DNA from 2 places in the Pleomorphomonas sp. PLEO genome. Region 1 is predicted to be linked to the other one. Evidence: riboswitches for the same ligand, from Rfam matches in the RefSeq annotation. Region 1 holds a riboswitch; the other holds the start of a gene.

Region 1 (7,378 bases):
ATGGCGCCAACGCCGATGCGGAACAGAAGACCACCGAGCACCGATACGCGGAATGTCGGCAAACGGAAGAGATTCAAGTCCATCAACGGTTCGGGGGTTTCCACCGCGTGGCGGGCATAGGCATAGAGCGAAGCCGCGCCGACCGTGATCAGGGCGATGTCGAGCCAGGTTGGCAGCACGCCGATGCCGCCGGCGGCGACGCCGAATACGAAACCAGCGAGACCGATGCCGGACAGCACGAAACCGCGCGTATCGAGCGGCGGAAGATTCTCTTCCTTGTAGTTCTTGATGAAAATGCTGACGAGAATGAGACCGACGATGCTGATCGGGATATTGATCCAGAAGATCCAGCGCCACTGGAAAAAGGTGGTGATGAAGCCGCCGAGCGGCGGCCCGAGCACCGGGCCGATCATGGCCGGCACCGTCAGCCAGCTCATGGCGCGCAGATAATCGGACTTCTGAATCGAGCGCAGCATTACCAGCCGGCCAACCGGCACCATCATCGCGCCGCCGGCGCCCTGGACGATGCGGGAGGCGACGAAACCTTCGAGTGATGACGACAGGCCGCAGAGTATCGACCCGGTTACAAACACCACGATGGCGAGACGGAAGATGGTTCGGGCACCGAAACGGTCCGCCATCCAGCCGGAGATCGGCAGGAAGACAGCCACCGAAATCAGATAGCTGGTGAAGGCCAGTTTCAGGGAAATCGGATCGACACCGAGATCGATGGCGATCTGCGGTAGCGAGGTGGAGACCACCGAGCTGTCCAGATTTTCCATAAAGAGCGCGCAGGCGACAATCAGCGGAATAAGCATGGCTTTCTCACGTTTCGTCCGGTTTATGGCGGAAGCGCGGTCAAGGGTCGAGGGGATAGCGATCACATGTCGGAGAACATGACTGTCATGCGCGCGGAAACGGTGTGTCGCCTTTGATTTCCGATGCTTCTCGGACTAAAGTCTTTGTGTCGGCGTGGGTTCCCACACTGGCAACCATTCTCGGGGCGGGGTGAAATTCCCCACCGGCGGTAATGGCGGCGTGAGTCGTCTAGCCCGCGAGCGCTCCAGCCGTAAGGCCGGGGGTCAGCAGATCCGGTTGGATTCCGGAGCCGACGGTACAGTCCGGATGAAAGAGAAGGGTATGCTGAAAATCCCGTTCGCGACGGTGTTTGCCGGCCGCGACCGATTGTCTTCATGACCCGATCGCCCTGATTCCGTGTCGTTCCTTGTCTTAAGGATCCGAACCTTGAATCAGAGCCCGAACAAGACCAAGTCGTTTCCCGTGCTGGGGGCGATCTACATGGTGTCGGCCGGCGTCGTCTTCGCCGCTATCAATGTGCTCACCCAGTGGGTGACCGGAACCTACCATTTCTCATCGCAGGCGCTCGCCTTCTGGCAATACGGCCTGTCACTCGTCTTCTTCCTGCCCACGCTTCTGAAGCTCGGTGCCGGCGCCTTCCACACCGCCCATCCGGTGGCGCATATCGTTCGCGTCGTCTTCGCAACGCTCGGCGTACAGTTTTTCGTCGGTGCGCTGGCAGCCGGCGTGCCGATCGCCCAAGTGGTGGCGGTGGATATGACCTCGCCGTTCATCGTCATCGTGGCGGCCCGGCTCATCCTTGGTGAGCGTATCGGCCCACATCGGGCACTGGCCACGGTCGTCGGGTTTATCGGCGGCATGCTGATCCTCGCCCCTTGGTCGGACAGCTTCTCGGTCTATAGCCTGTTGCCGCTCGGCGCGGCGGCTATGTGGGCGGCTTCGTCGGTGATGACCAAGCAGCTCGCCGCCGTTGAGAGTCCGGCTTCGGTGACCATCTATCTGCTGGCGCTGCTCACTCCGATCAATGCCGCCTTCCTGCTCACTTCAACCGGGTTCGACGTGGGAGCCGCCTTCGCACTGCCGGCAGGCACGGTGCTTTGGGTGGTGGTGGCGTTGGCAGCACTGACCGCCGCGGCGCAATATCTTCTGACGCTCGCCTATGCGCGCGCTGACGCTTCCTATCTCCAGACCTTCGATAACGTGCGCCTGCCGCTCAACACGCTGGCCGGTTGGCTGGTCTTTGCCTATGCCCCGAGCGGCTATCTCTGGGGCGGCGCTATCCTGATTATCGGCGCATCACTCTACTTGCTGCGCACGGAGACCGCGACGCGGGGTGGTGACGAGCCCGTGCCGGCTTGAGGATGGCGGCAACGGTGGGCGGAGCGAATGCTCCGGCCGCCGTCTTTTGGCGAAAGCGGTGTGAACAACCGGCGAGTGGCGGCGACCGGCTTTGCATGTGTCGCTCATTCGTGCGAAAAGTCCGTTTCTCTTAGCGGGGTTGCCCCGCCGTTCTACGGGCTTGAATGACATGTCGGTGCTGAAATCGATCCGGAACGCCGTGCCGCCGATCCATCCGGAAGGGCACAAGTTCATCCTGATTTTCCTGGCGGCGACCGTGCTGCTCGGCTGGCTGTTCGAACCGCTGTTCTGGATCGGGTTGGCGCTCACCATCTGGTGCGCTCTGTTTTTCCGCGATCCCATACGCGTCACGCCGGTGTCGAACTCGCTCGTCGTTTCGCCGGCTGATGGTCGCATTTCGTCGGTGGGCCTCGCCGTGCCGCCTCGTGAACTCGGTTTGGGTTCCGAGCCGCTGTTCCGGATCTGCGTGTTCATGAACGTGTTCGACGTGCACGTAAACCGAGCGCCGGTCACTGGCCGCGTCACCCGCATCGCCTACAAGGCCGGTAAGTTCATCAACGCCGAGCTCGACAAGGCCAGCGAGGACAACGAGCGCAACGGCTTGGTGATCGAGCGACCAGACGGGCGTATCGTCGGCGTGGTTCAGATCGCCGGTCTGATTGCTCGGCGTATCGTCTCCTTCACGCGAGAGGGCGAGAGCCTTACCGTTGGCGATCGCTTCGGCCTCATCCGCTTCGGTTCGCGTGTGGACGTCTATCTACCGACGACGGCGACGGCGCTCGTCTCCGAAGGTACGCGGGCGATCGCCGGCGAGACTGTGCTCGCCGATATCGACGGCATCACCAAGACGCCTTTCGTGCGTGTGGCCTGAGGCGGACGGTAATGCCTGGACTTTTCCCGCCGTTTGATCCCGATCCGGAAGCCGTTGAACGTCCGAAGCGGGTTCGTCGTATTCCGATCCGGAGCGTGATTCCCAACCTCGTGACGTTGTTGTCGCTGTGTGCCGGGCTCACGTCGATCCGCATGGGCTTTGAGGGGCGCGTGGATATGGCGGTCTACGCCATTCTGATCGCCGCCGTGCTCGATGGGCTCGATGGTCGGCTCGCCCGCTACCTTCATGTCACCTCAAAATTTGGTGCCGAACTCGATTCCCTTAGCGATTTCCTCAGCTTCGGTGTTGCACCGCCGCTGCTGCTGTTCGTGTGGAATTTCCACGACATCAATTCCTTCGGCTGGGTTGCCGTGGTGCTGTTCGCTATCGCCGGTGCTTTGCGTCTTGCTCGCTTCAACACGATGTTGGGCGAGAACAAGCCGGCTTGGCAGGCCAACTTTTTCACCGGGGTGCCGATTCCGGCCGGTGCGCTCGCCGTGCTCCTGCCGATTTATATCGATCGTGTCGGCATCGACGTGCCGCAAGCGGCGGCACCGGTGGTGGTTGCCTATGTCGTGTTGATCGCGGCGCTGATGGTCAGCCGCGTGCCGACTTTCTCGGGCAAAAAATATGGTGGCATCCAACGCGAATGGGTGGTGCCTATCCTGATCGGCGTTGTTATCCTGGCCATGCTGCTGGTCAGCTATCCATTCCATGTCCTCAGCATTCTGACCATTCTTTACCTTGCTTATATTCCGTTTGGCTGGCGTGCGTGGAACCGGCTGGCGCGCACGCACGGTACTAAGGAAGATGAGTTGACGCTCGACGTGGGGGGCTCATTCCCCGACGATGAGATCACGCACTGAGCCGGCTGCGCTCCGCTCTAGCTGCTCCGGCGTTGGCGCCGGTAAATCGCTCAAGCAGACGAGGTGACGCGACATGATCGATAAGACCTATCCCCGCGACATGGTCGGTTACGGCCGCAATCCTCCCGACGCCGCTTGGCCGGAAGGCGCTCACATCGCGGTGCAGTTCGTGGTCAACTATGAGGAGGGCGGCGAGAATTGCATTCTCCATGGCGACGCTGCCTCCGAAGCCTTCTTGTCGGAAATCGTCGGCGCCCAGCCCTGGCCGGGCCAGCGGCACGCCAACATGGAGTCCATTTACGAATACGGCTCGCGCGCCGGCTTCTGGCGGCTCCATCGCCTGTTCACCTCCCGCGCCGTGCCGGTCACGGTCTATGGCGTTGCCACCGCGCTGGCTCGCAATCCGGAGATAGTGGCGGCCATGAAGGAGGCCGACTGGGAGATCGCCAGCCACGGCCTCAAGTGGATCGACTACAAGGACTATACCAAGGAGGCCGAGCGCGAGCACATGCTCGAAGCCATCCGCCTCCACGAAGAGGTCACGGGATCGCGGCCGCTCGGCTGGTATACCGGCCGCGCCTCGATCCACTCCAACGAACTCGCCATGGAGGAGGGCGGTTTCCTCTATTCGTCGGACTCCTACGCCGATGATCTGCCCTATTGGGTGGAGGGACCCAGCGGGCCGCATCTCATCATTCCGTATACGCTCGACACCAACGATATGCGGTTTGCGACAAATCAAGGCTTCAACTCGGGGGATCAGTTCTACACGTACCTCAAGGACGCTTTTGATGTCCTCTACGAGGAGGGCCGAAACGGCAGTCCCAAGATGCTGAACGTTGGCCTGCATTGCCGCCTCGTCGGGCGACCGGCCCGAGTGGCCGCGCTTCAGCGTTTTGTAGATTACGTGCTTTCGCATGATAAGGTCTGGGTACCCCGCCGGATCGATATCGCCTGGCACTGGATCGCCCAACACCGGCCCGGCGCTTGACGCTGGCAAAAAGAGAGAGAACGACAATTGGCGCCGGCTGGCACTACCGGCGCCTTTGAATCGCTGGTAAGAAAACCAAAGAAAAATCAATTATTTCGGCGATCGGCGGTAAGCGCTCGGTCGACGCGACTACAGGCAGGAGGCTCGATAAAATGACCAACCACCGTATATTCCGCACATTGTCGGCGACGTTGATCGCCGGCTCGATGCTGGCGGTTCTGGCGACGCCGTCGCTGGCCGAGGTCGTCATCCGCCGCGGCAATGGCGGCGAACCGCAGACGCTGGATCAGGCGCACATCTCGATCGACGTCGAGGGCTTCATTGTCCGCGACATGTTCGAGGGCCTTACCATTTATGATCCGCACGGCAAGGTCATCCCGGGCGCAGCCGAGAGCTGGAAATTGTCGGACGACGGTCTGGTCTACACCTTCAAGCTTCGCGACAACGCGAACTGGTCGGATGGCAAGCCGGTGACGGCAAAAGACTTCGTGTTTGCCTACCGTCGGATGGAGGATCCGAAGGAAGCCGCCGAATACGCCAACATTCTCTATCCGATCAAGAATGCCGAAGCGATCAATGGCGGTAAAGCCGCTGTCGACACGCTGGGCGTCAAGGCGATCGATGACAAGACCCTCGAGATCACGCTTGAGCGTTCGACCCCCTACTTCATCGAGCTGCTGGCCCATTACGCCGCGCTGCCGGTGCCGAGCTGGGCTATCGAGAAGTTCGGCAGCGAGTGGATCAAGCCGGGCAACATCGTCTGCAACGGCGCCTACTGCCTGACCGAGAACGTGCCCAACGATCATCTCACGACGGTCAAGAATCCCAAGTACTGGGATGCGGCCAGCGTCAAGATCGACAAGGTCATCTACAATCCGTCGGAAGATATGGCGACCACCGAGCGCATGTTCGAAGCCGGCGAGCTGGACGTCGTCTATAATTTCCAGACCGACCAGAAGAAGTTCCTCGAGGGCAAGCTCGGCAAGGACCAGGTTCTGGCCGCGCCCGACCTTTCTTCCTATTATTACGTCCTCGATACGCGCAAGCCGCCGTTCGACGACGTTCGCGTCCGTCAGGCCTTCTCGATGGCCGTCGATCGCGACTTCCTGTCGGAGAAGATCTTCTCCGGCACGCAGCTGCCGGCCTACTCCTTCGTGCCGGAAGGCATTGTCGGCTATACGCCGGCCAAGCCCGAATGGTCCGAGCTCGATCAGCTCGACCGTGAGGACAAGGCCAAGGACCTGCTGAAGGAAGCTGGCTACGGCGAGGGCGGCAAGCCGCTTAAGGTCGACATCCGCTTCAACACCAACGAGAACCACAAGAAGGTGGCCACCGCCGTCGCCGACATGTGGAAGGCGCTGGGCGCCGAGGTGACCATTCAGAACCTCGACGTGAAGTCGCATTACGCCTACTTGCAGGAAGGCGGCTCGTTCGACGCGGCCCGTTGCGGTTGGCAGGCCGACTATGCCGACCCGGAAAACTTCCTCAACCTGATGGTCAGCTCCAACAAGACCTTCAACTACGGTCACTACACGAATGCCAAGTTCGACGAGCTGATGAAGGGCTCCTACGAGGAGCGCGATGCCGCCAAGCGTTTGCAGATGCTGCATGACGCCGAGCAGGTCGCCATGGACGAGCAGGGTGTCGTGCCGCTGATGGTGCATGCCTCCACCTGGCTCGTTTCAAACAAGGTCAAGGGCTTTGCGCTGAATGGCGTCAACGAGCACCTGACCAAGTTCCTGTCGCTTCAATGAGATGATCGACGGCGTTCGCCCATTTCCCTCTGTCGGGGAAAAGGGCGACGTTCCTGAGGGCGGCGCTTTCCCGTGAAGGGGAGGCGGCGCCCGTCGGACTATCCGGAATATTCGTTGCCGGGTGCCCTTGGCCGACGGGTCGTTCTCGCCTTCCGTGACCAATCCAACGGGGACGGGTCCATGTTACGTTTTGTCCTGCGACGGTTGATGTCGGCCCTGCCGACCATCTTCATCGTCGTCACAATGTCTTTCTTCCTGATGCGCGTTGCGCCGGGTGGTCCGTTCAACCTCGAACGCCCCTTGGAGCCGCAGACGCTCGAGAACCTCAAGCGCGCCTTCCTGCTCGATCAGCCGCTGGTGGTGCAGTACGGCCACTATCTGTGGAATCTCCTGCACGGCGACTTTGGTCCGAGCTTCATCTATCGCGATTTCACCGTGGCCCAGTTGATTGCCAACAGCCTGCCGTATTCGATGGTTCTCGGCTCGTGGGCGCTGCTTCTCGCGGTGTTTGGCGGTATTGCCATCGGTTCCTACGCGGCGCTCCGGCAAAACTCCTTCGTCGACTATGCCGTGATGAGCATTGCGAGCTTCGGTATCACCGTTCCGAATTTCGTGCTGGCGCCGATCCTGTCCTTCGTCTTCGCCGTGGTGCTGCATTGGCTGCCGGCCGGCGGCTGGGGCGACGGTGGCCCCGCTAATCTGCTGTTGCCGGTGATCT
Region 2 (7,378 bases), 250 kb from region 1:
CCTCGGCTTTGCGCTGTCGGTGGCGCTGGCATTGCCACTTGCCGTGCTGCTATCGGCGATCCGGCTGGCTCGCGCCGTGCTCGACCCGCTTCTGGAGTTCATCCGTCAGGTACCGCCGCTCGCCCTCATACCGCTGCTGATCCTCTGGCTCGGCATCGGCGAGGCCCAGAAGCTCGGCATCATCGTCCTCGCCTCGTTTTTTCCGGTGTTCCTCGGCTTTCGTGGCGGGATCGCCGGCGTCGACCCAAAGCTGATCGAGGTCGGCCGTGTCGCCGGTCTCACCCGCCGCGAAATCCTGATGCGCATCGTCCTGCCATCGGCACTGCCGGAACTTGTCGTGGGGCTGCGTATCAGCCTCGGCTATAGCTGGAGGGCGCTGGTCGGTGCCGAGCTGATCGCCTCTTCGGCCGGCCTCGGCTACATGATCATCGACGCCGAAAACCTTGCCCGCACCGACATCGTACTGGCCGGCATCCTGGTCATCGGCGCCATCGGCCTCCTGTCCGACCTCGTGCTCCGCCTCGCCGTCGGTCGTGCCTTCCCTTGGCTATCCGCCGACCTGGAGGCCGCCCGTGCTTGAACTGATCGACGCGAGCCGTCATTACGACGCCGCCGGCCGCAACGTCCGCGCCCTCGACGAGGTGAGCGAGCTTTTTCCGACAGGCTCGATCACCACCGTCGTCGGTCGCTCCGGCTGCGGCAAGACCACTCTCCTCCGGTTGCTCGCCGGTCTCGCCGAGCCCAGTTCGGGCAAGGTCCGACGCGACCCTGCCCATAGCATCGGCGTGGTCTTTCAGGAGGCGCGGCTGATGCCTTGGCTGGACGTTGCAGCCAACGTCGCCTTCCCATTAAAAAGCCGACTAATCAATACCGACATCGCAGCCCGCGTCGATGAGGCCCTAACGCTGGTCGACCTCACGGAGGCGAGGCGCGCCCTGCCCGCGCAACTTTCCGGCGGCATGGCGCAACGCGTCGCCATCGCCCGCGCCCTGGCACAGCAACCCGACATTCTCCTTCTCGACGAACCCTTCTCGGCGCTCGACGCATTTACCCGTCGCAGCCTGCAGCGTGTCCTCGTCGACGTCTGGCGCGAGCGCCGCCCCACCGTGGTGCTGGTCACCCATGACGTCGAAGAAGCCGTATTGCTCGGCGAAAGCGTCATCGAAATGACGACCGGCCGCGTTGTCGATCGCGTCGCCATCGATCTGCCGTTTCCGCGCGAGGCAACCGACCCAGCGGTCGTCGACCTCCGCCGCCAAATTCTTGCACGCCTCGTCGGCGGCGCCGATCCGTTCAATTCCGAGATCAAATCCAGGAGGAATCCATGAAGCCGATTACCCGCCTTACCCTCGCCGTCGCGTTCTTCGCCAGTGCACTATCCCCCGTGCTCGCGGCCGATCTTGAGGCCCTGCGCGTCACCTACGTCACCGCGCCGTTCAATGTGCCGTCGATCGTCGAGAAGCACGAAGGTATCCTCGAAGCCGATTTTGGTGCCAAGGGTATCAAGATCGAGCGTCCCGAGATCACCTCGGGCGCCAAGCAGACCGAGGCCATCGCCGCCGATGCCATCGACGTCGCCTCGGTGTTGGGCGGCGCCTCGGCCATCCTCGCCAAGGCCAACGGCGTCGATGTCCGCATCATCGCCGTCTATTCGCGTTCGCCCAAGGCCTTCGCGCTGATGACCCGCAATGATGGTCCGCTCACCCTCGCCGATCTCAAGGGCAAGAAGATTGCCGGCCCCAAGGGAACGACCCTGCATCAGCTCCTGGCCGCGGCCCTCGCCTCCGCCGGCCTCACCATCAATGACGTCGACTACATCAACATGGACCTGCCGACGGCCCGCGCCGCCCTGCTCTCAGGTCAGATCGACGTCGCGACGCTGGCCGGCAACAACGCCATCGCCGTCGAGAAGGCTGGTGGCAAGACGCTCGCCACAGGCGAGGGTCTCATCCAACCGACCACGGTGATCGCCGCATCGGGCAAATTCATCGACGCGCACCCTGACCTCGTCGAGGCATATCTCGCTGCCCATCGCAAGTCGCTCGACTTCCTGGCGGCCAAGCCTGACGAAGCGCTGAAGATCGCCGCGGACGAGCAGAAGATCTCGGTCGAGGATGCAAAGGCGCAGCTGCCGCTCTATGACTTCACGCCAACGCTGACCGACGCTGACATCACCAATCTCGAGGGCGATCAGGCCTTCATGGTGGACAATGCTATGCTCCCGAAGGACCGGGTAATAGACATCCGCAAGGATCTCGTATCTCCCATCGCCTACGCCGTAAAATAACGCCGGGGAGGCGCGCCGAACACGATCGCGTGCACGGCGCGCTTCGTAATCGATCCGATCTTGCGCGTCTGGATCGTCATGCCTATGCTTTTGGATGCCGCCTTTCATGGCGGTGAACGTTCTCGGGGCGGGGTGAAATTCCCCACCGGCGGTAATCGCGCGAAAGCGCGTCAGCCCGCGAGCGCCCGTTCCCTTCTGGGAGCGGGGTCAGCAGATCCGGTGTGATTCCGGGGCCGACGGTATAGTCCGGATGGTAGAGAACGGCTGACGCCACACGTGTGTCCTCCTGTGCGGAGGCGCGCGTGCTTGCGCGTTTGCTTGCGCCCCCAGTGCGTTCGATCATTGGATCGAGGACCGCATGGGCGCTTTAAACGACCTGACCAGTTCTTCTCTGCCTGCCGGCGTCATTGCCGATGCCTTTGCACGCGCGATCGCCGTCGCGGCCGATTATGCTGGCGCCACATCCCCCAATCCGCCGGTCGGCTGCGTGCTGCTTGACGCGGTCGGCAATAGTCTCGCCGTCGAGGCGCATCGCAAGGCCGGCGATCTGCATGCCGAGGCTCGCGCCATTGCCGCCTGCAACGCGGCTGGCACGATCGACCGCATTCACACCGTGGTGGTCACGCTGGAGCCTTGCAACCACCATGGCCGCACACCGCCCTGCGCCGAGGCGATCCTGGCAACGCCTGCCCGAGAGGTATGGATCGCCGAGACCGATCCCAATCCGCGCGTCGACGGCGGCGGCGCGGCGCGTCTTGCCGCGGCCGGCCTCTCCGTTCGCTTCCTCTCTGAATTCGACCATCCCGACGCCAGTCGCCTCGCCGCCGACACCGAGCGCCTCATCGCCCCCTTCGTCAAATGGGTGACCACCGGCCTCCCCTTCGTCACGGTCAAGCAGGCACTTGATGACACAGGATCGATGATCCCGCCGGTGGGCCACCGCACCTTCACGTCGGAAACTTCTCTGACGCTTGCCCACCGCATGCGTCGCCGCGCCGATGCCATCCTCACCGGCAGCGGTACGATCCTGGCCGACAACCCGGAATTCACCGTCCGCCGGCTCCCGGACCATCCGGACAAGCGCCGAATCCTCGCCATTCTCGACCGCGGCAGCCGTGTGCCGGCCGACTATCTCACCGAAGCGGCACGGCGCGGCCTGCGGCCGATACTGTTCTCCGACATTGGCGAAGCACTCACCCGTCTCGGCACGGAGAGCGTCCATGAGGTCCTGGTCGAGGCCGGGCCGATACTGACTTCCGCCATCCTCGCTACCGACATCTGGGACGAGCACGTCACCATCAGAAAGATCGGGGACGGCACTCCCGACCGCGTCACCGTTTCTCGAAACCACAACAAGAAAGGCTGAAACCTTATGTTTTCCGGCATCATCGCCCGGACCGTCGCGGTCCGGACGGCCGAGGCCACCGGCGGCTCGCTGGTGGTCTCCATTCCAACCGGCTGGTCCGACCTTGAACTCGGCGAAAGCATCGCCGTCAACGGCGTCTGCCTCACCGTGACGGAGATGGACGAGGCAGGCACGGCCCGCTTCTTCCTCTCTCCCGAAACACTGTCTCGCTCCAATCTTGGCCGTCTCACAACCGGTTCAGTGGTCAACCTTGAGCGCTCGGTAGCGCTCGCTGATCGCCTGTCCGGCCACATGGTCCAGGGCCACGTCGATGGCAAAGCAACGTTTGTCTCGGTAACGCCCGACAGCGACGCCCGCCGCCTGGAGTTTGACCTGCCCGCCGCGATCGCCCGTTACTGCGTCGAAAAGGGGTCGATCTCGCTCAACGGCATCAGCCTCACCATCAACACCATCGAACCGGCACGGGATGGTGCCCGCATCGGCATCACCATCATTCCCCACACCTGGGACAACACCAACCTGTCGGCTGCCGCTCTCGGCGACGAAATCAATGTCGAGGTCGACGTCATCGCCAAATACGTGGAGGCACTATGCAAGCCCTATCTCGCGCACTGAACCGGCTGAAGGCCGGCGGCATGGTCCTGCTCGTCGATGACGAGGACCGGGAAAACGAAGGCGACCTGGTCGTCGCCGCCGAGTTCGCCACGCCCGAAGCCATCGCCTTCATGGCCAAGAAGGCCTGCGGTCTGATCTGTCTGGCGCTCACCGGCGAACAGATCGACCGGATCGGTCTTTCGCCGATGGTGGCGATGAACCGTGCCCGCCGCTCCACCGCCTTCACCGTCTCCATCGAGGCGCGCGAAGGCATTACGACCGGCATCTCGGCCTATGACCGGGCGCACACCATCCGCGTCGCCGCCGACCCGGCCGTAGCGCCTGGCGCCATCGTCTCGCCTGGCCACGTATTCCCGCTCCGGGCGGCCGAGGGCGGCGTGCTCGCCCGCAATGGCCACACCGAGGGGGCGATCGACCTTGTTCGTCTCGCCGGGCTGTCGCCCGCCGCCGTCATCTGCGAAGTGATGGGCGAGAGCGGCCACATGGCCCAAAGGCCCGAACTCGACCGCTTCGCGAGGGAGCACGATATCCCGGTCCTCACCATCGCAGAGCTGGTGGAACATCGCTGGGCGACCGAGCCCCTGGTCGAGGAGGTGGCGAGCGCCGACCTTCCGACGGCCTATGCTGATGGCGTGTTGCGGGTCCATGCCTTCCGCAGCCTTGTCGACGGCGTCGAACATCTCGCCATCGTGCGTCGCCCTCTGGGCAAAACGCCGCTCGTCCGCGTTCACTCCGAATGTCTGACGGGCGACGCGCTCGGCTCTCTCCGCTGCGACTGTGGTCCGCAACTGCATGAGGCTCAGCGGCTGATCTCCGAAGACCCCGAGGGTGGCGTAGTGGTCTACCTGCGCGGCCAGGAGGGACGCGGCATCGGCCTTGCCAACAAGATCCGCGCCTATGCGCTACAGGACGGCGGCCTCGACACGCTCGACGCCAACACCGCCCTCGGCCTACCGGCCGATGCCCGCCATTACGGGATCGCGGCGCAGATCCTGAAGGCGCTCGGCATCGACCGCCTGCGTCTGCTCTCCAACAACCCTGCCAAGGCCGATGCGCTCACCGGTTACGGCATCGATGTCGTCGGGCAAGTGCCGCTCATCATCCCGCCCAATCCGTTCAACCGCCGCTACCTTGCCACCAAGGGCCAGCGCTTCGGCCACAGCCTTTGCCAGCATGACTCGTGAGGATCCAATGACAGCTTCCCCTACGCCACCGCGCCTTGCGGTCGTCGTCAGCCAGTTCAATCAGGAGGTAACCGGCGGCCTTCTTGCCGGCACGCGTCGTGAGCTCGAAGAACGCGGCGTAGCTTTGCTCGATGGCGATATCTTCTCGGCTCCCGGCGCCTTCGAGATTCCGCTTCTTGCCCAGACGCTAGCCAAAAGCGGCCGCTATGCCGGCGTGATCTGCCTCGGCTGCGTCATCAAGGGCGACACGGCGCATTTCGAGTTCATCAGCCTCGGTGCCGCCACCGGACTGATGCAGGCCACTCTCGCCACCGGCGTGCCGATCACCTTCGGCATTCTCACCACTTACACCGACGAACAAGCCTTGGTCCGCAGCCGCGATGACGCTGCCAACAAGGGCCGCGAAGCGGCGGCGGCCTGCGTCGAGACGCTGGCAACGCTGAACAAAATCAAGGCGGGCTGACATCCCCACAAACGAGGACGGCGGCCCTTTCGGACCGCCGCCTTCCTCAATCCCGGAAATTCGACCTCAATCAAGCCCGAGCTTGCCGCGCAAAGTCGACAGATCCTCGGCCAGCGTATTGACCGCCGCCGCCAGCACCTTGCGATCATCCTCGGTCAGCTTGTCATAGGTGACGTAGCCCTCGCCATCCTTGTACTTGGCGAGCGTTGTATCGACGGTGGTGAAGTTGGCGTCCACCGTCTTCAAGAAGTCGGCTTCCTTGGCGGCGATCAGCGGCCGGACCAGATCCACGATCTTGCGTGAGCCGTCGAAGTTGCCGCGGAAATCCCAGAGATCGGTGTGGCTGTAGCGATCTTCCTCACCGGAAATTTTGGTGGCCGCCACTTCTTCCATCAGCACGGCTGCGCCACCGACGACCTTCTCGGGCGGGAAAGTCAGCGAGGCGATGCGGCTTTCCAGCTCCTTGACGTCGGCGAGCAGCTTGTCTGCCACCGGCGCAAGGCCCTCGGTCGAGTTCTTCTCCCACAGGCCGTACTCGATGCGGTGGAAGCCGGGGAATTCCGGGTCCGCCTCGGCCTTCTCGTAGTCATCGGCGCGCGAGTCGATGGAAACGTCGAGGTCGGAAAACAGTTCGGCGATCGGCTCGATCGCCTCGTAAGAAACGCGCGTCGGCGCGAACAGCGCCTTGGCCTTGTCCACCTCGCCGGCCTTGACGGCAGCGGTAAAGGCAGTGGTGTCCTGCACCAGCTTAGCGACCTGCTCCGAGACGTAGATCTTGTACTCGGCAATCGGCTCGACGAGATCGAGGCTGGCCTCTTGGGCGAAGGCGCCGGATGAGAGGATGAGCGTCAGCGCCGAAGCACCGACAAGGCCGGAAATACGCATGTTTCGGTCTCCCTTCATGAAATGGATATGGGATCAGGCGCCGCGCGCAGCGGCGATCAACGAGCTGCCGAGGTAATCGGAAGCGTCGCGAATTCCGGGAAGCGTGTAGAAATAGCCGCCGCCGACTGGCTTGAGATATTCCTCGAGCGGTTCGCCGTTGAGCTTGCGCTGCACGGTTATGAAGCCCCGTTCGAGGTTTGCCTGATAGCAAATGAACAGCAGTCCCTGGTCGAGTTGACCAGAGCGGGTGACACCGTTGGAGTAGTTGAACGGCCGCCGCAGGATCGTATGCGCTTTCGAAGCCTCGTCGCGGGCGTTGGCAAGCCGGATATGGGCATCCATGGGCGTTGATTTGCCCTCGGGATCGGCCGCGAAATCAGGCACGTCGAACTCGCGGCCATCCCGGCGATCGAGTGGCGCGCCGGTCATTTTAGTGCGACCGATGATGCGCTCCTGCTCGCCGAATGGCGTACGATCCCATCGTTCGACGAAATTGCGGATGATGCGAACCACCTGATAGCTGCCGCCCATTGCCCAGGCCGGCTCGCCATCCTCCTGCCCCACCCAAACCACGCGAT

The links. A riboswitch is a leader RNA that binds a small molecule or an ion and turns the genes downstream of it on or off. The one in region 1 is predicted to bind FMN.
Region 2: another riboswitch for FMN. It lies ahead of ribD (bifunctional diaminohydroxyphosphoribosylaminopyrimidine deaminase/5-amino-6-(5-phosphoribosylamino)uracil reductase RibD); the one in region 1 lies ahead of AB6N07_RS14135 (DMT family transporter).

Annotation. Positions count from the first base shown of each region.
Region 1 is NZ_CP166625.1:3,047,730-3,055,107, forward strand. Features, by position in the region: gene AB6N07_RS14130 (MFS transporter) at 1-818, opposite strand, end outside; FMN riboswitch at 991-1,141, shown strand; gene AB6N07_RS14135 (DMT family transporter) at 1,246-2,178, shown strand; gene AB6N07_RS14140 (phosphatidylserine decarboxylase) at 2,339-3,049, shown strand; gene pssA (CDP-diacylglycerol--serine O-phosphatidyltransferase) at 3,061-3,915, shown strand; gene puuE (allantoinase PuuE) at 3,989-4,906, shown strand; gene AB6N07_RS14155 (peptide ABC transporter substrate-binding protein) at 5,059-6,660, shown strand; gene oppB (oligopeptide ABC transporter permease OppB) at 6,841-7,378, shown strand, end outside.
Region 2 is NZ_CP166625.1:3,295,650-3,303,027, reverse strand. Features, by position in the region: gene AB6N07_RS15285 (ABC transporter permease) at 1-580, shown strand, start outside; gene AB6N07_RS15280 (ABC transporter ATP-binding protein) at 573-1,328, shown strand; gene AB6N07_RS15275 (ABC transporter substrate-binding protein) at 1,325-2,287, shown strand; FMN riboswitch at 2,402-2,553, shown strand; gene ribD (bifunctional diaminohydroxyphosphoribosylaminopyrimidine deaminase/5-amino-6-(5-phosphoribosylamino)uracil reductase RibD) at 2,646-3,653, shown strand; gene AB6N07_RS15265 (riboflavin synthase) at 3,660-4,268, shown strand; gene ribB (3,4-dihydroxy-2-butanone-4-phosphate synthase) at 4,244-5,452, shown strand; gene ribH (6,7-dimethyl-8-ribityllumazine synthase) at 5,460-5,915, shown strand; gene efeO (iron uptake system protein EfeO) at 5,982-6,800, opposite strand; gene efeB (iron uptake transporter deferrochelatase/peroxidase subunit) at 6,834-7,378, opposite strand, start outside.